4 regions of the Trichococcus sp. TS_SC_9 genome follow, and region 3 is predicted to be linked to each of the others. Evidence: a T-box and tRNA genes for the amino acid it is inferred to sense, from the RefSeq annotation. Region 3 holds a T-box; the other regions hold tRNA genes.
What was found. A T-box is a leader RNA that pairs with one kind of tRNA and senses whether it is charged. The one in region 3 lies ahead of argS (arginine--tRNA ligase), so its partner is inferred to be a tRNA-Arg.

Region 1 (5,313 bases), 1.2 Mb from region 3:
AAGCCCGTTAATGGGTGATGGCGTACCTTTTGTAGAATGGACCGGCGAGTTACGATTTCATGCAAGGTTAAGTTGCAAAGACGGAGCCGCAGCGAAAGCGAGTCTGAATAGGGCGAATAAGTATGAGGTCGTAGACCCGAAACCAAGTGACCTACCCATGTCCAGGTTGAAGGTGCGGTAATACGCACTGGAGGACCGAACCCACGCACGTTGAAAAGTGCGGGGATGAGGTGTGGGTAGCGGAGAAATTCCAATCGAACTTGGAGATAGCTGGTTCTCTCCGAAATAGCTTTAGGGCTAGCCTCGGATATGCGAATCATGGAGGTAGAGCACTGTTTGGACTAGGGGCCCTTCTCGGGTTACCGAATTCAGATAAACTCCGAATGCCATTGATTTAGATCCGGGAGTCAGACTGCGAGTGATAAGATCCGTAGTCAAAAGGGAAACAGCCCAGACCACCAGCTAAGGTCCCAAAGTATCTGTTAAGTGGAAAAGGATGTGGGGTTGCATAGACAACTAGGATGTTGGCTCAGAAGCAGCCATCATTTAAAGAGTGCGTAATAGCTCACTAGTCGAGTGACCCTGCGCCGAAAATTTACCGGGGCTAAACAGATCACCGAAGCTGTGGATGGAACCTTCGGGTTCCGTGGTAGGAGAGCGTTCTAAGGGCATCGAAGCCAGATCGTGAGGACTGGTGGAGCGCTTAGAAGTGAGAATGCCGGTATGAGTAGCGCAAGACGGGTGAGAATCCCGTCCACCGAATAACTAAGGTTTCCTGGGGAAGGCTCGTCCTCCCAGGGTTAGTCGGGACCTAAGCTGAGGCCGATAGGCGTAGGCGATGGACAACAGGTTGATATTCCTGTACCAGTTGCTTTTGTTTGAGCGATGGAGGGACGCAGGAGGCTAAGGAATGCACACGATCGGAAATGTGTGTCCAAGCAGCAAGTCTGAGAACGAGTGAAATGCTTTTTCTCTTAAGGACAAGCTGTGATGGGGAGCGAAATTTAGTAGCGAAGTTCCTGATGTCACACTGCCAAGAAAAGCTTCTAGTGAGAAAGTAACTGCCCGTACCGCAAACCGACACAGGTAGTTGAGGAGAGAATCCTAAGGTGTGCGAGAGAACTCTCGTTAAGGAACTCGGCAAAATGACCCCGTAACTTCGGGAGAAGGGGTGCTGACCGCAAGGTCAGCCGCAGTGAATAGGCCCAAGCGACTGTTTATCAAAAACACAGGTCTCTGCAAAATCGAAAGATGACGTATAGGGGCTGACGCCTGCCCGGTGCTGGAAGGTTAAGAGGAGAGGTTAGCGCAAGCGAAGCTTTGAATTGAAGCCCCAGTAAACGGCGGCCGTAACTATAACGGTCCTAAGGTAGCGAAATTCCTTGTCGGGTAAGTTCCGACCCGCACGAAAGGCGTAACGATTTGGGCACTGTCTCAACGAGAGACTCGGTGAAATTATAGTACCAGTGAAGATGCTGGTTACCCGCGACAGGACGGAAAGACCCCATGGAGCTTTACTGCAGTTTGATATTGCGTGTTTGTATCACATGTACAGGATAGGTAGGAGCCAATGATACCGGGACGCCAGTCTCGGAGGAGGCAACGGTGGGATACTACCCTTGTGATATGACCACTCTAACCCGCTGCTCTTAGCGAGCAGGGAGACAGTGTCAGACGGGCAGTTTGACTGGGGCGGTCGCCTCCAAAAATGTAACGGAGGCGCCCAAAGGTTCCCTCAGAATGGTTGGAAATCATTCGTAGAGTGTAAAGGCAGAAGGGAGCTTGACTGCGAGACCTACAAGTCGAGCAGGGACGAAAGTCGGGCTTAGTGATCCGGTGGTTCCGCATGGAAGGGCCATCGCTCAACGGATAAAAGCTACCCTGGGGATAACAGGCTTATCTCCCCCAAGAGTTCACATCGACGGGGAGGTTTGGCACCTCGATGTCGGCTCATCGCATCCTGGGGCTGTAGTCGGTCCCAAGGGTTGGGCTGTTCGCCCATTAAAGCGGTACGCGAGCTGGGTTCAGAACGTCGTGAGACAGTTCGGTCCCTATCCGTCGCGGGCGTTGGAAATTTGAGAGGAGCTGTCCTTAGTACGAGAGGACCGGGATGGACACACCGCTGGTGTACCAGTTGTTCTGCCAAGAGCATCGCTGGGTAGCTATGTGTGGACGGGATAAACGCTGAAAGCATCTAAGCGTGAAGCCCCCCTCAAGATGAGATTTCCCATCACTTTAAGTGAGTAAGACCCCTGAGAGATGATCAGGTAGATAGGTTGGGAGTGGAAGTACAGCGATGTATGGAGCGGACCAATACTAATCGGTCGAGGACTTAACCAATTTTTAAAAGATGAAAACTCAAGCGGTGTTTTCGGGTTCCCTTTAAATTTGTAGATTCAGTTTTGAGAGAACAACGTTCTCTTGAAAAATGTGCGGTGACGATGGCAAGAAGGTCACACCTGTTCCCATCTCGAACACAGAAGTTAAGCTTCTTAGCGCCGATTGTAGTGAAGGGTTTCCCTTTGTGAGAGTAGGACGTTGCCGCGCATTTATATTATGGAGGTTTAGCTCAGCTGGGAGAGCGTCTGCCTTACAAGCAGAATGTCGGCGGTTCGATCCCGTCAACCTCCATTCATGAGTTATTAGCTCAGTTGGTAGAGCATCTGACTTTTAATCAGAGGGTCGCAGGTTCGAGCCCTGCATAACTCATTTGCGGGTGTGGCGGAATTGGCAGACGCACTAGATTTAGGATCTAGCGCCGCAAGGCGTGGGGGTTCAAGTCCCTCCACCCGCATAATTTAATACGCCGGCTTAGCTCAGTTGGTAGAGCATCTGATTTGTAATCAGAGGGTCGAGGGTTCGAATCCTTTAGCCGGCACCATTCGCGGAAGTAGTTCAGTGGTAGAACATCACCTTGCCAAGGTGGGGGTCGCGGGTTCGAACCCCGTCTTCCGCTTTCATAAGGACTATGCCAGACCTTATGATTGCAACAAAAAGTAACATGCCGGGGTGGCGGAACTGGCAGACGCACAGGACTTAAAATCCTGCGGTGAGTGATCACCGTATCGGTTCGATTCCGATTCTCGGCATTTAGGCACCCATAGCTCAATTGGATAGAGTACTTGACTACGAATCAAGCGGTTACAGGTTCGACTCCTGTTGGGTGCATTAATAGAATACAACGGGAAGTAGCTCAGCTTGGTAGAGCACTTGGTTTGGGACCAAGGGGTCGCAGGTTCGAATCCTGTCTTCCCGATCACTGAAATTATGGGGCCTTAGCTCAGCTGGGAGAGCGCCTGCCTTGCACGCAGGAGGTCAGCGGTTCGATCCCGCTAGGCTCCATTTTTTTTTTGGCGGTGTAGCTCAGATGGCTAGAGCATCCGGTTCATACCCGGAAGGTCATGGGTTCGACCCCCTTCGCCGCTATTATACCTTGCTTCGGACCTTTAGCTCAGTTGGTTAGAGCAGACGGCTCATAACCGTCCGGTCGCAGGTTCGAGTCCTGCAAGGTCCATGAAAAAATTATCAGCTTATGGAGGATTACCCAAGTCCGGCTGAAGGGAACGGTCTTGAAAACCGTCAGGCGTGTAAAAGCGCGCAAGGGTTCGAATCCCTTATCCTCCTTTAGTGGCCTCAGGCCATTGTATTATTATCGCGGGGTGGAGCAGTTGGCAGCTCGCCGGGCTCATAACCCGGAGGTCACAGGTTCAAGTCCTGTCCCCGCAATTGTTTTCTTTTTTTAACGCATGGTTCCGTGGTGTAGGGGTCAACATGCCTGCCTGTCACGCAGGAGATCGCGGGTTCAAATCCCGTCGGAGCCGCCATGCGGGTGTAGTTTAGTGGTAAAACCCCAGCCTTCCAAGCTGATGTCGGGAGTTCGATTCTCCTCACCCGCTTTTTTAAAGAAGGGCCTATAGCTCAGCTGGTTAGAGCGCACGCCTGATAAGCGTGAGGTCGATGGTTCGAGTCCATTTAGGCCCATTGATAAAGCAACAATATTAACAGAAATTTCTTGTTATGGGGAAGTACTCAAGTGGCTGAAGAGGCGCCCCTGCTAAGGGTGTAGGTCGTTAACGCGGCGCGAGGGTTCAAATCCCTCCTTCTCCGTAGCTTTATCGCAAAGAATAAAAGATTGGTCCGTTGGTCAAGCGGTTAAGACACCGCCCTTTCACGGCGGTAACACGGGTTCGATTCCCGTACGGATCATTGTCATGACCTTTAGGTCATAATAAAATTATCGCGGGGTGGAGCAGTTGGCAGCTCGCCGGGCTCATAACCCGGAGGTCACAGGTTCAAGTCCTGTCCCCGCAATTGATTCTTATTTCAGTTGAATGAAGGATCTACTATCGCGAATCCGATTCGCGTCATGCGCTTTTGAAGGGCCTATAGCTCAGCTGGTTAGAGCGCACGCCTGATAAGCGTGAGGTCGATGGTTCGAGTCCATTTAGGCCCATTTGTACTATCTTTATGGTCCGTTGGTCAAGCGGTTAAGACACCGCCCTTTCACGGCGGTAACACGGGTTCGATTCCCGTACGGATCATCATTGCAAAGCACTCTTTTGAGTGCTTTTTTCTTACACGTAAACAGGCAGCTACACCCGTCAATTCGACTGGTGCAGCTGCCTGTTTCTGTTAGACCAAGAATAGTATGGAATAACCCAGCGTGAAAAGAAAACTGTAGTTGGACAGATAATGTTCAATTCTGAGGGCGGCTTGAAATCTTTTTTTGAATAAAGGAAAGACCAGTAGTGTGGACAATCCGAATAAGCTGATGGCCCATAGCGAGCTGCTGAGATTAAATATTTGAAAGATTGCTGTGGCATAGGCTAGCATGAAGGAAGTCATTTTCAGAAATTTTGAGTGCTTCAGAAGCAGTTGTTGATAATAAGTCATTGGGCGATCGCTGCCTGTGGTATTTTTGATTTGAATCTGTATCAAACAAAAGATATGGAACAGGATCAACGGAAGCAATTCGTATTGCAGCTGAAGTGGGATAAAGTTTGCTTGCGAAAAAAAGGATACAGATGAGAGAATCAATATTTTAAAGAACGGTCTCAGCAGTATCTCGTAAAAAGTGTTTGTCATACTGTACGGATAAAATTGTAAGATCGAGTAAACAAAATACAGCAAAAGAAGGGCAGCCAGGAACACATTCGATAAAGAGAAAATGATGGTCAAAGATCCGATCGAAAGGATCACGAAAAACAGTATCATTCTATAGGGAGGTTTGGTGCCGGCTTGTTCACTCTTTGAAAGGAGCCGTTCGAGGGCATGGGTTAACATCAGAAATAGATAAAGCATGAAAAGCAGCAG
Region 2 (5,313 bases), 890 kb from region 3:
GCTAAGGTCCCAAAGTATCTGTTAAGTGGAAAAGGATGTGGGGTTGCATAGACAACTAGGATGTTGGCTCAGAAGCAGCCATCATTTAAAGAGTGCGTAATAGCTCACTAGTCGAGTGACCCTGCGCCGAAAATTTACCGGGGCTAAACAGATCACCGAAGCTGTGGATGGAACCTTCGGGTTCCGTGGTAGGAGAGCGTTCTAAGGGCATCGAAGCCAGATCGTGAGGACTGGTGGAGCGCTTAGAAGTGAGAATGCCGGTATGAGTAGCGCAAGACGGGTGAGAATCCCGTCCACCGAATAACTAAGGTTTCCTGGGGAAGGCTCGTCCTCCCAGGGTTAGTCGGGACCTAAGCTGAGGCCGATAGGCGTAGGCGATGGACAACAGGTTGATATTCCTGTACCAGTTGCTTTTGTTTGAGCGATGGAGGGACGCAGGAGGCTAAGGAATGCACACGATCGGAAATGTGTGTCCAAGCAGCAAGTCTGAGAACGAGTGAAATGCTTTTTCTCTTAAGGACAAGCTGTGATGGGGAGCGAAATTTAGTAGCGAAGTTCCTGATGTCACACTGCCAAGAAAAGCTTCTAGTGAGAAAGTAACTGCCCGTACCGCAAACCGACACAGGTAGTTGAGGAGAGAATCCTAAGGTGTGCGAGAGAACTCTCGTTAAGGAACTCGGCAAAATGACCCCGTAACTTCGGGAGAAGGGGTGCTGACCGCAAGGTCAGCCGCAGTGAATAGGCCCAAGCGACTGTTTATCAAAAACACAGGTCTCTGCAAAATCGAAAGATGACGTATAGGGGCTGACGCCTGCCCGGTGCTGGAAGGTTAAGAGGAGAGGTTAGCGCAAGCGAAGCTTTGAATTGAAGCCCCAGTAAACGGCGGCCGTAACTATAACGGTCCTAAGGTAGCGAAATTCCTTGTCGGGTAAGTTCCGACCCGCACGAAAGGCGTAACGATTTGGGCACTGTCTCAACGAGAGACTCGGTGAAATTATAGTACCAGTGAAGATGCTGGTTACCCGCGACAGGACGGAAAGACCCCATGGAGCTTTACTGCAGTTTGATATTGCGTGTTTGTATCACATGTACAGGATAGGTAGGAGCCAATGATACCGGGACGCCAGTCTCGGAGGAGGCAACGGTGGGATACTACCCTTGTGATATGACCACTCTAACCCGCTGCTCTTAGCGAGCAGGGAGACAGTGTCAGACGGGCAGTTTGACTGGGGCGGTCGCCTCCAAAAATGTAACGGAGGCGCCCAAAGGTTCCCTCAGAATGGTTGGAAATCATTCGTAGAGTGTAAAGGCAGAAGGGAGCTTGACTGCGAGACCTACAAGTCGAGCAGGGACGAAAGTCGGGCTTAGTGATCCGGTGGTTCCGCATGGAAGGGCCATCGCTCAACGGATAAAAGCTACCCTGGGGATAACAGGCTTATCTCCCCCAAGAGTTCACATCGACGGGGAGGTTTGGCACCTCGATGTCGGCTCATCGCATCCTGGGGCTGTAGTCGGTCCCAAGGGTTGGGCTGTTCGCCCATTAAAGCGGTACGCGAGCTGGGTTCAGAACGTCGTGAGACAGTTCGGTCCCTATCCGTCGCGGGCGTTGGAAATTTGAGAGGAGCTGTCCTTAGTACGAGAGGACCGGGATGGACACACCGCTGGTGTACCAGTTGTTCTGCCAAGAGCATCGCTGGGTAGCTATGTGTGGACGGGATAAACGCTGAAAGCATCTAAGCGTGAAGCCCCCCTCAAGATGAGATTTCCCATCACTTTAAGTGAGTAAGACCCCTGAGAGATGATCAGGTAGATAGGTTGGGAGTGGAAGTACAGCGATGTATGGAGCGGACCAATACTAATCGGTCGAGGACTTAACCAATTTTTAAAAGATGAAAACTCAAGCGGTGTTTTCGGGTTCCCTTTAAATTTGTAGATTCAGTTTTGAGAGAACAACGTTCTCTTGAAAAATGTGCGGTGACGATGGCAAGAAGGTCACACCTGTTCCCATCTCGAACACAGAAGTTAAGCTTCTTAGCGCCGATTGTAGTGAAGGGTTTCCCTTTGTGAGAGTAGGACGTTGCCGCGCTTTTTTTTGTATACAGAATTATTCCGCAATAGCTCAGTTGGTAGTAGCGCATGACTGTTAATCATGATGTCGTAGGTTCGAGTCCTACTTGCGGAGTTTTTTCTTAAGATGAGTTATTAGCTCAGTTGGTAGAGCATCTGACTTTTAATCAGAGGGTCGCAGGTTCGAGCCCTGCATAACTCATTTGCGGGTGTGGCGGAATTGGCAGACGCACTAGATTTAGGATCTAGCGCCGCAAGGCGTGGGGGTTCAAGTCCCTCCACCCGCATAATTTAATACGCCGGCTTAGCTCAGTTGGTAGAGCATCTGATTTGTAATCAGAGGGTCGAGGGTTCGAATCCTTTAGCCGGCACCATTCGCGGAAGTAGTTCAGTGGTAGAACATCACCTTGCCAAGGTGGGGGTCGCGGGTTCGAACCCCGTCTTCCGCTTTCATAAGGACTATGCCAGACCTTATGAAAGCAACAAACAGTAACATGCCGGGGTGGCGGAACTGGCAGACGCACAGGACTTAAAATCCTGCGGTGAGTGATCACCGTATCGGTTCGATTCCGATTCTCGGCATATAGGCACCCATAGCTCAATTGGATAGAGTACTTGACTACGAATCAAGCGGTTACAGGTTCGACTCCTGTTGGGTGCATTTTTTAATATTTTCAAACGGGAAGTAGCTCAGCTTGGTAGAGCACTTGGTTTGGGACCAAGGGGTCGCAGGTTCGAATCCTGTCTTCCCGATTCAACAATCTTCACGGGGCCTTAGCTCAGCTGGGAGAGCGCCTGCCTTGCACGCAGGAGGTCAGCGGTTCGATCCCGCTAGGCTCCATTTTCATTTTTGGCGGTGTAGCTCAGATGGCTAGAGCATCCGGTTCATACCCGGAAGGTCATGGGTTCGACCCCCTTCGCCGCTATTATACCTTGCTTCGGACCTTTAGCTCAGTTGGTTAGAGCAGACGGCTCATAACCGTCCGGTCGCAGGTTCGAGTCCTGCAAGGTCCATGAAAAAATTATCAGCTTATGGAGGATTACCCAAGTCCGGCTGAAGGGAACGGTCTTGAAAACCGTCAGGCGTGTAAAAGCGCGCAAGGGTTCGAATCCCTTATCCTCCTTTAGTGGCCTCAGGCCATTGTATTATTATCGCGGGGTGGAGCAGTTGGCAGCTCGCCGGGCTCATAACCCGGAGGTCACAGGTTCAAGTCCTGTCCCCGCAATTGTCATGATTGTCGCTGCTTCAGCAGCTTACAAGCATGATACACTTGGGCGCAAGCCCACAGTGTAACCTCAAAAAATTTTAACGCATGGTTCCGTGGTGTAGGGGTCAACATGCCTGCCTGTCACGCAGGAGATCGCGGGTTCAAATCCCGTCGGAGCCGCCATGCGGGTGTAGTTTAGTGGTAAAACCCCAGCCTTCCAAGCTGATGTCGGGAGTTCGATTCTCCTCACCCGCTTTTTTAAAGAAGGGCCTATAGCTCAGCTGGTTAGAGCGCACGCCTGATAAGCGTGAGGTCGATGGTTCGAGTCCATTTAGGCCCATTGATAAAGCATACAGATAGTGGAGTTCTCTTTTAAGGGGAAGTACTCAAGTGGCTGAAGAGGCGCCCCTGCTAAGGGTGTAGGTCGTTAACGCGGCGCGAGGGTTCAAATCCCTCCTTCTCCGTAGCTTTATCGTAAAGAATAAAAGCATGGTCCGTTGGTCAAGCGGTTAAGACACCGCCCTTTCACGGCGGTAACACGGGTTCGATTCCCGTACGGATCATTGTCATGGTTGTTGCAGCTTCAGCTGTTGTACAAACATGATACACTTGAGCGTCAGCTCACAGTGTTTCCAGCATTATGGAGGTTTAGCTCAGCTGGGAGAGCGTCTGCCTTACAAGCAGAATGTCGGCGGTTCGATCCCGTCAACCTCCATTGCATTATTTATTTCCAATCTTATGGTCCGTTGGTCAAGCGGTTAAGACACCGCCCTTTCACGGCGGTAACACGGGTTCGATTCCCGTACGGATCATCATCCTAGCTGTTGCGGCTCTAGCTGCTTAACGAACAGGATACAAATGGACGTCAGTTCCAACCAATCATTCTCTATCTTAATAGTATTTTCAACCTTACGGTCCGTTGGTCAAGCGGTTAAGACACCGCCCTTTCACGGCGGTAACACGGGTTCGATTCCCGTACGGATCATCATCCTAACTGTTGTGGCTCGGGCTGCTTAACGGACAGGATACGAATGGATGTCAGTTCTGTCCAATCAATCTCCATCTTAATAATATATTCAACCTTATGGTCCGTTGGTCAAGCGGTTAAGACACCGCCCTTTCACGGCGGTAACACGGGTTCGATTCCCGTACGGATCATTGTTTCCAGCATTATGGAGGTTTAGCTCAGCTGGGAGAGCGTCTGCCTTACAAGCAGAATGTCGGCGGTTCGATCCCGTCAACCTCCATTGGTTCCGTGGTGTAGGGGTTAACATGCCTGCCTGTCACGCAGGAGATCGCGGGTTCAAATCCCGTCGGAGCCGTTTTTTTAAATTTTATTTTGGTCTGATAGCTCAGTTGGTAGAGCACTTGATTGAAGCTCAAGGTGTCGGCGGTTCGAATCCGTCTCGGACCATTTTTTATATGATGGAGGGATAGCGAAGTGGCTAAACGCGGCGGACTGTAAATCCGCTCTTTCGGGTTCGGCAGTTCGAATCTGCCTCCCTCCATTTTTTAAAAGCTTACTCTGAATAGGGGTATAGTTTAAAGGTAGAACAACGGTCTCCAAAACCGTCGGTGTGGGTTCAAGTCCTACTACCCCTGTATCAACATTATATTATGGCGATTGTGGCGAAGTGGTTAACGCACCGGTTTGTGGATCCGGCATTCGTGGGTTCAATTCCCATCAGTCGCCCTCTTATTGGGCTATCGCCAAGCGGTAAGGCAACAGACTTTGACTCTGTCATTCGTTGGTTCGAATCCAGCTAGCCCAGTTTTTTTTAATAGTAACACCTCGGCGGTATAGCCAAGTGGTAAGGCACAGGTCTGCAAAACCTCTATCACCGGTTCAAATCCGGTTACCGCCTTTCCATAAGTACAAGTAAGATGGAAAATTGCATTCTTCATATCATGCCGGCGTGGCGGAATTGGCAGACGCGCTGGACTCAAAATCCAGTGCCCGCAAGGGCGTGCCGGTTCGACCCCGGCCGCCGGTATCATACAAAAAAGCCCAGAGAGATGGTTTCCATCTTTCTGGGCT
Region 3 (5,313 bases):
TTTCTTCGGCAATCGGGAGGGCCTGCTCCCAAAGAAATCGGGCAGGACCTATTACGAGGCCGATATCGATTATGACGGCGGATTCCGCGGGGCTGAGCGCATTGTGTACTCGAATGACGGCTTGATTTTTTACACGGATGATCATTACGAATCGTTCGAACAGCTGTACGGGGAAGGGGACTGATTGAAGATGGAAATCATCCGTTTGGAAGGCGGCGAAATGACCGACCGGAAAGCAACGCATGCGTATCTGAAAATGAAATTGCACCTACCCGAATATTATGGTAACAATTTGGATGCCTTATGGGATTGTCTGACGACCGATTTTTCCGGCAAAATGATCATCCTTCAGAATCCGCAATGGGTGCAAAATCAACTCGGCGATTATGGGGATGCATTGGTCCGCCTATTCAAGGAAGTTGCTGCGGCAAATTCCGCCATACGTTTGGTCCTTGCCTACCCGCTGGGAAGTTTATGCAAATAAATGAATGGGACAATGACTGATTGTCAACCTAAAAATCGCGGTCCACGCAAAAAAGACGATTCGTACAGAATCGTCTTTTTTGCGGTTTTCTCAATTTCCGAACGAAAAATTCTTTCCTTGATTGTCAACCAAGCGTATAGTTGACTGTATGGGGTAGACAAGTTAGGGGTGTTCAGATGGGAAAAAGAAAAGTCAGAGTCTATATCGCAGCCAGTCTCGATGGTTACATCGCGCATTCGGACGGAAATATCGATTGGCTTGATAGTGTTGCCAGAGATGACGAAGATTATGGCTATGCTGCTTTTATCGAAACGATCGACACGGTCATCATGGGACGTAAGACCTACGAAAAAGTGCTGTCTTTCGGCGGGGAATTCCCGCATGCAGGCCGGGACTGTTATGTCCTTTCCCGGACGGAGCGCATCGCTGATGATCAGGTCCATTTTTACAGCGGATCTCCCGAAAAATTGTTGGATCAGATACGACGCAAGCCCGGAAAAGACATCTTTATCGATGGCGGTTCTGAAGCAATCGACCTGTTCCGGAAAAAGGGGATGATTGATAGCTATACTGTATCCATCATCCCAATTTTGCTGGGAGAAGGCATTCCGTTGTTCAAAGAGAACGAAAAGGAGCTGTCTTTGAAATTGGTTGAAGCAACAACTTTTGAATCCGGATTGGTGCAGCTCACCTACGAGCCAATCCAAAAATAAAGGCTACTCGTTTCAGACATACTTGCTGCCTTCGCGGATGCTCAGATTGGCCAGATCCTCCTTATGCGCGGAAATGAATGCGCGGACCCAATCGGGATTCGTTTTGCTGAAATCTCGCAGACTCCAACCAATGGCTTTATTGATGAAGAATTCTTTCTGGTTAAGATTGTTCTGGATGATTTCCGCCAGTAAAGCCGTGTCCGTCTTGGATTTAAAACCGAGTTGATGGTCGATGGCGACGCGACGAAGCCAAATGTCGTCCGCCAGGCTCCATTCCTGCAGGGTCGGCTTGCATTCCGGATAACGTTGGACGATCGATCCGACAACTCCATCCAGCCCGTCGACGGTATCCCACCAAGATTTTGTCTGGATGTACTTCTTCAGCTTCGGTAAGTCTTCCGGACCCAGGCAATCTTGGATCGCCAGAAGATAGTCGACGCCCGCATACTGGAATTCCCGTTCATCCCTTTCGAAGCACTGATCGACGAAATCGAAGTCGACTCTCTTTTCTTTTTTTGCAATTGCAAGAAATTTTTTATATGCTGCTTTCCGCGGGCCCGTCGCGATTCCTAAGAACGGGAATTGATTACGCATATAGGCCGACATCTGGGGAGCGCGTTCTTCATCGTGCAATGCCAGCAAAGATTCAAAAATGCCATCATACCACATGGTGTTAACCTGCCTTTCATAGGTGGATGCGACTTGTAAGTCACTCGTCATAATCACTTTAGAACAGTTTTTGTAAAAGTGCAATCATGATTCGAAGGAGGATACTATGGAAAAAAACAGGAAATCCAGCTGGATCCGTAAACTACTCATCGGATTGGCTGTAGTTGCAGTGATTGTTGCAGGTGCGTTCTTTTGGTACGTAAATGACTATTATAAAGCGACAGCAAGTGCGGTCGAGGCGCTGCAGTCGGATGGATCGGTCACGATCACCGAAACCGATGACGCGATCACCTTTGCGCCGAATGGGGAAGATCCAGAGGAAGGCATCATCTTTTATCCGGGCGGAAAGGTGGAAGCGGAAGCCTATGCGCCTTTGTTGCGCAGCTTGGCCGAAGCGGATTTGTTGGTGGTCGTCGCCAAGATGCCTTTCCATTTGGCGGTCTTTGATGCCAATGCGGCAGAAACGATCATGGAACAGGAAGAGAGTGTGCAGGATTGGTATCTCGCCGGGCATTCCTTGGGTGGAGTCATGGCTTCCAGTTTTGCGGCTGACCAAGCTGATGAGGTAGCAGGCTTGATTTTCCTGGCGTCCTATCCGTCCAGTGATTTGACCGACGCGCCGTTCCCGGTTCTTTCCATCTACGGTTCGGAGGATGAAGTCCTGAATCGCGAAAGCTACGGTGAAGCGCAAGAAAAGCTGCCGGATGACTATACGGAAATCGTGCTGGATGGCGGTAATCATGGCCAGTTCGGCGATTACGGAATGCAAGCGGAGGATGGGACTGCAACCATCTCTACCAATCAGCAGCAACAACTGACTGTTGAAGTCATCACATCATTTATCGAAAACAACCGCCAGCCATAATGCAGCGGATCAAATAATAAGCAAAATTTACCTAAGATTTGCACGAAGGGAAGAAAATATGACAGAAATAACGATGGCGAAAATGAGCCAATTAACGGAAGCCCAAAAAGAGGAAGTCAGAAAAATTTTCGTCACCAGCTATTACAAGGACATGAAGACGTTGCACCGGGATACCGAGCGCTTGCTGGGCGGATTCCGCAGGCTGCTGCAGGAGGACCTGATCCAGGTTGCGATGGACGGGGATCGCCCGGTCGCGATGGTAGGTTGTTCGACCAACCAACGCCGTGCCATGGAAGTGAACAAGGAAGATTTCTTGGCAAACTTCGGATTCATCTGGGGGCATGTCGGTTATTTCAGCTTCCATAAAGAATACGGGGAGCCCTTGCCAATCGACGATGAGACGCTTTATTTTGAGTGCGTGGCAACCAATGAAGCGGATCGGCGCCAAGGTGTTGCCGGTAAGATGCTGCTCAAGTTGATCGAAACGGAACCTTACCGAACTTTCTCCTTGGATGTCGTTGACAGCAACGGACGGGCTCAAAGTGTTTACGAACGGATCGGCTTCCGCGAAGTGCATCGGAAAAAATCATGGATTGGAAAAATTTTCATGGACTATTCGGAAAGCATTTGGATGAGCCGCCCGAAGCATTTGCCGAATCCATCGGAATGATGGGGAAGTCAAAAATCAATTAGACAAACAGGGCTGGCTTTGATATAGTATTACAGATACTAAACACATTCATTGATGAAGAAAGTACTTCGTGCAATGTTCACAGCGAGCGGGGAAGGTGGAAGCCCGCAACGGAGCGAAGAAGGAAACGCACTTCAGAGAAAGTGACTTGAAGACAAACGTGATCCCCCTGTTCATCGGACATCTGAGAAAGAACGTTTGTGAGTAGCGTCATTCGGTTTAGCCCCGTTAGCGGTTCAAAAGGATAAAATAATCAGAGCCCATCTGTGTTGCTTTATCGAATTAGAGTGGTACCACGGATATTCGTCTCTATTTTGCCAGGGCAGAATAGGGGCTTTTTTTATCGTTATCGCAGATTGGCGGCACCTAAAGAGAAGACAAGTGATCCATTCATCATATGGATAAGTAGAGGCATATAATAAAGGAGCAGAAAAATATGGATTATAAAAAGATTGTTGCTGAAGAGATTCAAAAGTTGGTACCGGAGCATTTAAGCTACGATCAAGTGTACCAATTGCTGGAAGTACCTAAATATACAGAGCACGGGGATGTCGCATTTCCGGCATTCGCACTAGCGAAAGCTTTGCGCAAAGCGCCGCAAGCCATCGCCGTAGATTTGGCGGCACAACTGAACCATCCCTACATCGAAAAGGTGGAAGCAGTGGGCCCGTACGTCAATCTGTTCCTTGAAAAAGCAGCGGTAACGAATACGGTCCTGCATGAAATTGCGGCCGAGAAGCAAGCATTCGGAACAGCCGATATCGGAAAAGGCGGCAATGTGCCGATTGATATGTCCTCGCCGAACATCGCGAAACCGATCTCGATGGGTCATTTGCGCTCTACGGTCATCGGAAATTCTTTGGCCAACATTATGAAGAAAGTCGGCTTCAATCCAATCAAAATCAACCATTTGGGCGACTGGGGCACGCAATTCGGTAAGCTGATCGTGGCCTACAAATTGTGGGGCGACGAAGAAAAAGTCAAAGCTGAGCCGATCAATGAATTGTTGACTCTGTATGTCCGTTTCCACACGGAAGCAGAATCAGACGATACCATGAACGACGAAGCCCGCGCTTGGTTCAAGAAATTGGAAGATGGCGATGAGGAAGCTTTGCATCTTTGGGAGTGGTTCCGTTCTGAATCGCTGCAGGAATTCATGAAAATCTACGATATGTTGGGGATCACTTTCGATTCCTTCAACGGCGAAGCTTTCTACAACGATAAAATGGAAGAAGTCGTTGAACTGCTGGACAAAGCCGGTATCCTGACTCAGGACCGCGGCGCAACCATCGTTGATTTGGAAAAATACAACCTGAATCCTGCTTTGATCAAAAAATCGGACGGCGCAACCTTGTACATCACCCGCGACTTGGCTGCAGCGATCTACCGCAAACGCAACTATGATTTTGCGATGTCACTGTATGCAGTCGGCAATGAACAAAGCAACCACTTCAAACAACTGAAAGCCGTTCTGAAAGAGCTTGGCTACGACTGGGCAGAAAACATGCACCATATCCCGTTCGGCCTGATCACGCAAGGCGGCAAGAAACTGTCGACGCGTCAAGGGAAAGTCATCTTGCTTGAGGAAGTCCTGAACGAAGCGACCGAGCTTTCCTTGAAGCAAATCAACGAGAAGAATCCGACATTGGAAGACAAAGAAGCAGTCGCCAAAGCAGTCGGCGTCGGCGCTGTCGTTTTCCATGACCTGAAAAATGATCGTCTGAACAATTTTGACTTCGATTTGGAGGAAGTCGTGCAATTCGAAGGCGAAACAGGCCCTTATGTCCAATATACAAACGCACGCGGTTTGAGCATCCTGCGCAAAGCGGCAGTCGAACTGGACACAACCGAAGCAGCCGACCTTGGTCTGGATGATGCTTACGCATGGGAA
Region 4 (5,313 bases), 320 kb from region 3:
ATTCTTCTTTAGTCAGCATCTTTTTCACCTCATAGATAGTAGGTTTCTTTTTGTAAGTTACCACGAATTATATACCTAAAAAGCGCTTATTTCAAATATTCCTTTCAGTTTCGTGTATAACTATGCAAAAAAACAGGCTCTCAACGATGATGTGATCGTTGAGAGCCTATTTTGTGTGATACCGGCGGCCGGGGTCGAACCGGCACGCCCTTGCGGGCACTGGATTTTGAGTCCAGCGCGTCTGCCAATTCCGCCACGCCGGCATGATATGAAGAATGCAATTTTCCATCTTACTTGTACTTATGGAAAGGCGGTAACCGGATTTGAACCGGTGATAGAGGTTTTGCAGACCTGTGCCTTACCACTTGGCTATACCGCCGAGGTGTTACTATTTGAAAAAACTGGGCTAGCTGGATTCGAACCAACGAATGACAGAGTCAAAGTCTGTTGCCTTACCGCTTGGCGATAGCCCAATAAAGAGGGCGACCGATGGGAATTGAACCCACGAATGCCGGATCCACAAACCGGTGCGTTAACCACTTCGCCACGATCGCCATAATAATAAGAATGGAGGGAGGCAGATTCGAACTGCCGAACCCGAAAGAGCGGATTTACAGTCCGCCGCGTTTAGCCACTTCGCTATCCCTCCATCATATAAAAAATGGTCCGAGACGGATTCGAACCGCCGACACCTTGAGCTTCAATCAAGTGCTCTACCAACTGAGCTATCAGACCAAAATAAAATTTAAAAAAACGGCTCCGACGGGATTTGAACCCGCGATCTCCTGCGTGACAGGCAGGCATGTTAACCCCTACACCACGGAACCAATGGAGGTTGACGGGATCGAACCGCCGACATTCTGCTTGTAAGGCAGACGCTCTCCCAGCTGAGCTAAACCTCCATAATGCTGGAAACAATGATCCGTACGGGAATCGAACCCGTGTTACCGCCGTGAAAGGGCGGTGTCTTAACCGCTTGACCAACGGACCATGCTTTTATTCTTTGCGATAAAGCTACGGAGAAGGAGGGATTTGAACCCTCGCGCCGCGTTAACGACCTACACCCTTAGCAGGGGCGCCTCTTCAGCCACTTGAGTACTTCCCCATAACAAGAAATTTTCTGTTAATATTGTTGCTTTATCAATGGGCCTAAATGGACTCGAACCATCGACCTCACGCTTATCAGGCGTGCGCTCTAACCAGCTGAGCTATAGGCCCTTCTTTAAAAAAGCGGGTGAGGAGAATCGAACTCCCGACATCAGCTTGGAAGGCTGGGGTTTTACCACTAAACTACACCCGCATGGCGGCTCCGACGGGATTTGAACCCGCGATCTCCTGCGTGACAGGCAGGCATGTTGACCCCTACACCACGGAACCATGCGTTAAAATTTTTTGAGGTTACACTGTGGGCTTGCGCCCAAGTGTATCATGCTTGTAAGCTGCTGAAGCAGCGACAATCATGACAATTGCGGGGACAGGACTTGAACCTGTGACCTCCGGGTTATGAGCCCGGCGAGCTGCCAACTGCTCCACCCCGCGATAATAATACAATGGCCTGAGGCCACTAAAGGAGGATAAGGGATTCGAACCCTTGCGCGCTTTTACACGCCTGACGGTTTTCAAGACCGTTCCCTTCAGCCGGACTTGGGTAATCCTCCATAAGCTGATAATTTTTTCATGGACCTTGCAGGACTCGAACCTGCGACCGGACGGTTATGAGCCGTCTGCTCTAACCAACTGAGCTAAAGGTCCGAAGCAAGGTATAATAGCGGCGAAGGGGGTCGAACCCATGACCTTCCGGGTATGAACCGGATGCTCTAGCCATCTGAGCTACACCGCCAAAAATGAAAATGGAGCCTAGCGGGATCGAACCGCTGACCTCCTGCGTGCAAGGCAGGCGCTCTCCCAGCTGAGCTAAGGCCCCGTGAAGATTGTTGAATCGGGAAGACAGGATTCGAACCTGCGACCCCTTGGTCCCAAACCAAGTGCTCTACCAAGCTGAGCTACTTCCCGGTGATAATTATGTGAAAAATGCACCCAACAGGAGTCGAACCTGTAACCGCTTGATTCGTAGTCAAGTACTCTATCCAATTGAGCTATGGGTGCAAAAGACAGTGCAAAGCACTATCTAAATTTGAAGCGGAAGACGGGGTTCGAACCCGCGACCCCCACCTTGGCAAGGTGATGTTCTACCACTGAACTACTTCCGCGAATGGTGCCGGCTAAAGGATTCGAACCCTCGACCCTCTGATTACAAATCAGATGCTCTACCAACTGAGCTAAGCCGGCGTATTAAATTATGCGGGTGGAGGGACTTGAACCCCCACGCCTTGCGGCGCTAGATCCTAAATCTAGTGCGTCTGCCAATTCCGCCACACCCGCAAATGAGTTATGCAGGGCTCGAACCTGCGACCCTCTGATTAAAAGTCAGATGCTCTACCAACTGAGCTAATAACTCATCTTAAGAAAAAACTCCGCAAGTAGGACTCGAACCTACGACATCATGATTAACAGTCATGCGCTACTACCAACTGAGCTATTGCGGAATAATTCTGTATACAAAAAAAAGCGCGGCAACGTCCTACTCTCACAAAGGGAAACCCTTCACTACAATCGGCGCTAAGAAGCTTAACTTCTGTGTTCGAGATGGGAACAGGTGTGACCTTCTTGCCATCGTCACCGCACATTTTTCAAGAGAACGTTGTTCTCTCAAAACTGAATCTACAAATTTAAAGGGAACCCGAAAACACCGCTTGAGTTTTCATCTTTTAAAAATTGGTTAAGTCCTCGACCGATTAGTATTGGTCCGCTCCATACATCGCTGTACTTCCACTCCCAACCTATCTACCTGATCATCTCTCAGGGGTCTTACTCACTTAAAGTGATGGGAAATCTCATCTTGAGGGGGGCTTCACGCTTAGATGCTTTCAGCGTTTATCCCGTCCACACATAGCTACCCAGCGATGCTCTTGGCAGAACAACTGGTACACCAGCGGTGTGTCCATCCCGGTCCTCTCGTACTAAGGACAGCTCCTCTCAAATTTCCAACGCCCGCGACGGATAGGGACCGAACTGTCTCACGACGTTCTGAACCCAGCTCGCGTACCGCTTTAATGGGCGAACAGCCCAACCCTTGGGACCGACTACAGCCCCAGGATGCGATGAGCCGACATCGAGGTGCCAAACCTCCCCGTCGATGTGAACTCTTGGGGGAGATAAGCCTGTTATCCCCAGGGTAGCTTTTATCCGTTGAGCGATGGCCCTTCCATGCGGAACCACCGGATCACTAAGCCCGACTTTCGTCCCTGCTCGACTTGTAGGTCTCGCAGTCAAGCTCCCTTCTGCCTTTACACTCTACGAATGATTTCCAACCATTCTGAGGGAACCTTTGGGCGCCTCCGTTACATTTTTGGAGGCGACCGCCCCAGTCAAACTGCCCGTCTGACACTGTCTCCCTGCTCGCTAAGAGCAGCGGGTTAGAGTGGTCATATCACAAGGGTAGTATCCCACCGTTGCCTCCTCCGAGACTGGCGTCCCGGTATCATTGGCTCCTACCTATCCTGTACATGTGATACAAACACGCAATATCAAACTGCAGTAAAGCTCCATGGGGTCTTTCCGTCCTGTCGCGGGTAACCAGCATCTTCACTGGTACTATAATTTCACCGAGTCTCTCGTTGAGACAGTGCCCAAATCGTTACGCCTTTCGTGCGGGTCGGAACTTACCCGACAAGGAATTTCGCTACCTTAGGACCGTTATAGTTACGGCCGCCGTTTACTGGGGCTTCAATTCAAAGCTTCGCTTGCGCTAACCTCTCCTCTTAACCTTCCAGCACCGGGCAGGCGTCAGCCCCTATACGTCATCTTTCGATTTTGCAGAGACCTGTGTTTTTGATAAACAGTCGCTTGGGCCTATTCACTGCGGCTGACCTTGCGGTCAGCACCCCTTCTCCCGAAGTTACGGGGTCATTTTGCCGAGTTCCTTAACGAGAGTTCTCTCGCACACCTTAGGATTCTCTCCTCAACTACCTGTGTCGGTTTGCGGTACGGGCAGTTACTTTCTCACTAGAAGCTTTTCTTGGCAGTGTGACATCAGGAACTTCGCTACTAAATTTCGCTCCCCATCACAGCTTGTCCTTAAGAGAAAAAGCATTTCACTCGTTCTCAGACTTGCTGCTTGGACACACATTTCCGATCGTGTGCATTCCTTAGCCTCCTGCGTCCCTCCATCGCTCAAACAAAAGCAACTGGTACAGGAATATCAACCTGTTGTCCATCGCCTACGCCTATCGGCCTCAGCTTAGGTCCCGACTAACCCTGGGAGGACGAGCCTTCCCCAGGAAACCTTAGTTATTCGGTGGACGGGATTCTCACCCGTCTTGCGCTACTCATACCGGCATTCTCACTTCTAAGCGCTCCACCAGTCCTCACGATCTGGCTTCGATGCCCTTAGAACGCTCTCCTACCACGGAACCCGAAGGTTCCATCCACAGCTTCGGTGATCTGTTTAGCCCCGGTAAATTTTCGGCGCAGGGTCACTCGACTAGTGAGCTATTACGCACTCTTTAAATGATGGCTGCTTCTGAGCCAACATCCTAGTTGTCTATGCAACCCCACATCCTTTTCCACTTAACAGATACTTTGGGACCTTAGCTGGTGGTCTGGGCTGTTTCCCTTTTGACTACGGATCTTATCACTCGCAGTCTGACTCCCGGATCTAAATCAATGGCATTCGGAGTTTATCTGAATTCGGTAACCCGAGAAGGGCCCCTAGTCCAAACAGTGCTCTACCTCCATGATTCGCATATCCGAGGCTAGCCCTAAAGCTATTTCGGAGAGAACCAGCTATCTCCAAGTTCGATTGGAATTTCTCCGCTACCCACACCTCATCCCCGCACTTTTCAACGTGCGTGGGTTCGGTCCTCCAGTGCGTATTACCGCACCTTCAACCTGGACATGGGTAGGTCACTTGGTTTCGGGTCTACGACCTCATACTTATTCGCCCTATTCAGACTCGCTTTCGCTGCGGCTCCGTCTTTGCAACTTAACCTTGCATGAAATCGTAACTCGCCGGTCCATTCTACAAAAGGTACGCCATCACCCATTAACGGGCTTTGACTACTTGTAGGCACACGGTTTCAGGTACTGTTTCACTCCCCTTCCGGGGTGCTTTTCACCTTTCCCTCACGGTACTGGTTCACTATCGGTCACTAGGGAGTATTTAGCCTTGGGAGATGGTCCTCCCGGATTCCGACGGAATTTCTCGTGTTCCGCCGTACTCAGGATACTGGTAGAGCTGATTTGGATTTCGCA

Region 1: it encodes a tRNA-Arg, which carries the amino acid that the T-box ahead of argS (arginine--tRNA ligase) is inferred to sense. The anticodon was not compared.
Region 2: it encodes a tRNA-Arg, which carries the amino acid that the T-box ahead of argS (arginine--tRNA ligase) is inferred to sense. The anticodon was not compared.
Region 4: it encodes a tRNA-Arg, which carries the amino acid that the T-box ahead of argS (arginine--tRNA ligase) is inferred to sense. The anticodon was not compared.

The regions. Positions count from the first base shown of each region.
Region 1 covers NZ_CM149591.1:2,239,666-2,244,978, forward strand. The annotation lists rRNA gene AC0J5I_RS10715 (23S ribosomal RNA) at 1-2,340, shown strand, start outside; rRNA gene rrf (5S ribosomal RNA) at 2,432-2,547, shown strand; tRNA gene AC0J5I_RS10725 (tRNA-Val) at 2,559-2,631, shown strand; tRNA gene AC0J5I_RS10730 (tRNA-Lys) at 2,637-2,709, shown strand; tRNA gene AC0J5I_RS10735 (tRNA-Leu) at 2,713-2,794, shown strand; tRNA gene AC0J5I_RS10740 (tRNA-Thr) at 2,806-2,881, shown strand; tRNA gene AC0J5I_RS10745 (tRNA-Gly) at 2,885-2,956, shown strand; tRNA gene AC0J5I_RS10750 (tRNA-Leu) at 3,004-3,089, shown strand; tRNA gene AC0J5I_RS10755 (tRNA-Arg) at 3,095-3,168, shown strand; tRNA gene AC0J5I_RS10760 (tRNA-Pro) at 3,183-3,256, shown strand; tRNA gene AC0J5I_RS10765 (tRNA-Ala) at 3,270-3,342, shown strand; tRNA gene AC0J5I_RS10770 (tRNA-Met) at 3,353-3,426, shown strand; tRNA gene AC0J5I_RS10775 (tRNA-Ile) at 3,441-3,514, shown strand; tRNA gene AC0J5I_RS10780 (tRNA-Ser) at 3,535-3,624, shown strand; tRNA gene AC0J5I_RS10785 (tRNA-Met) at 3,654-3,726, shown strand; tRNA gene AC0J5I_RS10790 (tRNA-Asp) at 3,749-3,824, shown strand; tRNA gene AC0J5I_RS10795 (tRNA-Gly) at 3,826-3,896, shown strand; tRNA gene AC0J5I_RS10800 (tRNA-Ile) at 3,908-3,981, shown strand; tRNA gene AC0J5I_RS10805 (tRNA-Ser) at 4,020-4,107, shown strand; tRNA gene AC0J5I_RS10810 (tRNA-Glu) at 4,135-4,206, shown strand; tRNA gene AC0J5I_RS10815 (tRNA-Met) at 4,239-4,311, shown strand; tRNA gene AC0J5I_RS10820 (tRNA-Ile) at 4,380-4,453, shown strand; tRNA gene AC0J5I_RS10825 (tRNA-Glu) at 4,470-4,541, shown strand; gene AC0J5I_RS10830 (hypothetical protein) at 4,633-5,313, opposite strand, start outside.
Region 2 covers NZ_CM149591.1:1,216,496-1,221,808, forward strand. The annotation lists rRNA gene AC0J5I_RS05820 (23S ribosomal RNA) at 1-1,879, shown strand, start outside; rRNA gene rrf (5S ribosomal RNA) at 1,971-2,086, shown strand; tRNA gene AC0J5I_RS05830 (tRNA-Asn) at 2,109-2,182, shown strand; tRNA gene AC0J5I_RS05835 (tRNA-Lys) at 2,197-2,269, shown strand; tRNA gene AC0J5I_RS05840 (tRNA-Leu) at 2,273-2,354, shown strand; tRNA gene AC0J5I_RS05845 (tRNA-Thr) at 2,366-2,441, shown strand; tRNA gene AC0J5I_RS05850 (tRNA-Gly) at 2,445-2,516, shown strand; tRNA gene AC0J5I_RS05855 (tRNA-Leu) at 2,564-2,649, shown strand; tRNA gene AC0J5I_RS05860 (tRNA-Arg) at 2,655-2,728, shown strand; tRNA gene AC0J5I_RS05865 (tRNA-Pro) at 2,747-2,820, shown strand; tRNA gene AC0J5I_RS05870 (tRNA-Ala) at 2,836-2,908, shown strand; tRNA gene AC0J5I_RS05875 (tRNA-Met) at 2,920-2,993, shown strand; tRNA gene AC0J5I_RS05880 (tRNA-Ile) at 3,008-3,081, shown strand; tRNA gene AC0J5I_RS05885 (tRNA-Ser) at 3,102-3,191, shown strand; tRNA gene AC0J5I_RS05890 (tRNA-Met) at 3,221-3,293, shown strand; tRNA gene AC0J5I_RS05895 (tRNA-Asp) at 3,383-3,458, shown strand; tRNA gene AC0J5I_RS05900 (tRNA-Gly) at 3,460-3,530, shown strand; tRNA gene AC0J5I_RS05905 (tRNA-Ile) at 3,542-3,615, shown strand; tRNA gene AC0J5I_RS05910 (tRNA-Ser) at 3,652-3,739, shown strand; tRNA gene AC0J5I_RS05915 (tRNA-Glu) at 3,767-3,838, shown strand; tRNA gene AC0J5I_RS05920 (tRNA-Val) at 3,918-3,990, shown strand; tRNA gene AC0J5I_RS05925 (tRNA-Glu) at 4,016-4,087, shown strand; tRNA gene AC0J5I_RS05930 (tRNA-Glu) at 4,189-4,260, shown strand; tRNA gene AC0J5I_RS05935 (tRNA-Glu) at 4,362-4,433, shown strand; tRNA gene AC0J5I_RS05940 (tRNA-Val) at 4,450-4,522, shown strand; tRNA gene AC0J5I_RS05945 (tRNA-Asp) at 4,525-4,597, shown strand; tRNA gene AC0J5I_RS05950 (tRNA-Phe) at 4,617-4,689, shown strand; tRNA gene AC0J5I_RS05955 (tRNA-Tyr) at 4,703-4,783, shown strand; tRNA gene AC0J5I_RS05960 (tRNA-Trp) at 4,807-4,877, shown strand; tRNA gene AC0J5I_RS05965 (tRNA-His) at 4,896-4,968, shown strand; tRNA gene AC0J5I_RS05970 (tRNA-Gln) at 4,976-5,047, shown strand; tRNA gene AC0J5I_RS05975 (tRNA-Cys) at 5,070-5,140, shown strand; tRNA gene AC0J5I_RS05980 (tRNA-Leu) at 5,186-5,269, shown strand.
Region 3 covers NZ_CM149591.1:325,452-330,764, reverse strand. The annotation lists gene AC0J5I_RS01430 (ribonuclease domain-containing protein) at 1-184, shown strand, start outside; gene AC0J5I_RS01425 (barstar family protein) at 191-484, shown strand; gene AC0J5I_RS01420 (dihydrofolate reductase family protein) at 661-1,197, shown strand; gene AC0J5I_RS01415 (DNA alkylation repair protein) at 1,210-1,866, opposite strand; gene AC0J5I_RS01410 (alpha/beta hydrolase) at 1,973-2,731, shown strand; gene AC0J5I_RS01405 (GNAT family N-acetyltransferase) at 2,790-3,401, shown strand; T-box leader at 3,465-3,736, shown strand; gene argS (arginine--tRNA ligase) at 3,859-5,313, shown strand, end outside.
Region 4 covers NZ_CM149591.1:641,284-646,596, forward strand. The annotation lists gene AC0J5I_RS02890 (winged helix-turn-helix transcriptional regulator) at 1-19, opposite strand, end outside; tRNA gene AC0J5I_RS02895 (tRNA-Leu) at 180-263, opposite strand; tRNA gene AC0J5I_RS02900 (tRNA-Cys) at 309-379, opposite strand; tRNA gene AC0J5I_RS02905 (tRNA-Gln) at 402-473, opposite strand; tRNA gene AC0J5I_RS02910 (tRNA-His) at 482-554, opposite strand; tRNA gene AC0J5I_RS02915 (tRNA-Tyr) at 569-649, opposite strand; tRNA gene AC0J5I_RS02920 (tRNA-Phe) at 663-735, opposite strand; tRNA gene AC0J5I_RS02925 (tRNA-Asp) at 755-827, opposite strand; tRNA gene AC0J5I_RS02930 (tRNA-Val) at 830-902, opposite strand; tRNA gene AC0J5I_RS02935 (tRNA-Glu) at 919-990, opposite strand; tRNA gene AC0J5I_RS02940 (tRNA-Ser) at 1,018-1,105, opposite strand; tRNA gene AC0J5I_RS02945 (tRNA-Ile) at 1,145-1,218, opposite strand; tRNA gene AC0J5I_RS02950 (tRNA-Gly) at 1,230-1,300, opposite strand; tRNA gene AC0J5I_RS02955 (tRNA-Asp) at 1,302-1,377, opposite strand; tRNA gene AC0J5I_RS02960 (tRNA-Met) at 1,467-1,539, opposite strand; tRNA gene AC0J5I_RS02965 (tRNA-Ser) at 1,569-1,658, opposite strand; tRNA gene AC0J5I_RS02970 (tRNA-Ile) at 1,679-1,752, opposite strand; tRNA gene AC0J5I_RS02975 (tRNA-Met) at 1,767-1,840, opposite strand; tRNA gene AC0J5I_RS02980 (tRNA-Ala) at 1,852-1,924, opposite strand; tRNA gene AC0J5I_RS02985 (tRNA-Pro) at 1,940-2,013, opposite strand; tRNA gene AC0J5I_RS02990 (tRNA-Arg) at 2,033-2,106, opposite strand; tRNA gene AC0J5I_RS02995 (tRNA-Gly) at 2,139-2,210, opposite strand; tRNA gene AC0J5I_RS03000 (tRNA-Thr) at 2,214-2,289, opposite strand; tRNA gene AC0J5I_RS03005 (tRNA-Leu) at 2,301-2,382, opposite strand; tRNA gene AC0J5I_RS03010 (tRNA-Lys) at 2,386-2,458, opposite strand; tRNA gene AC0J5I_RS03015 (tRNA-Asn) at 2,473-2,546, opposite strand; rRNA gene rrf (5S ribosomal RNA) at 2,569-2,684, opposite strand; rRNA gene AC0J5I_RS03025 (23S ribosomal RNA) at 2,776-5,313, opposite strand, start outside.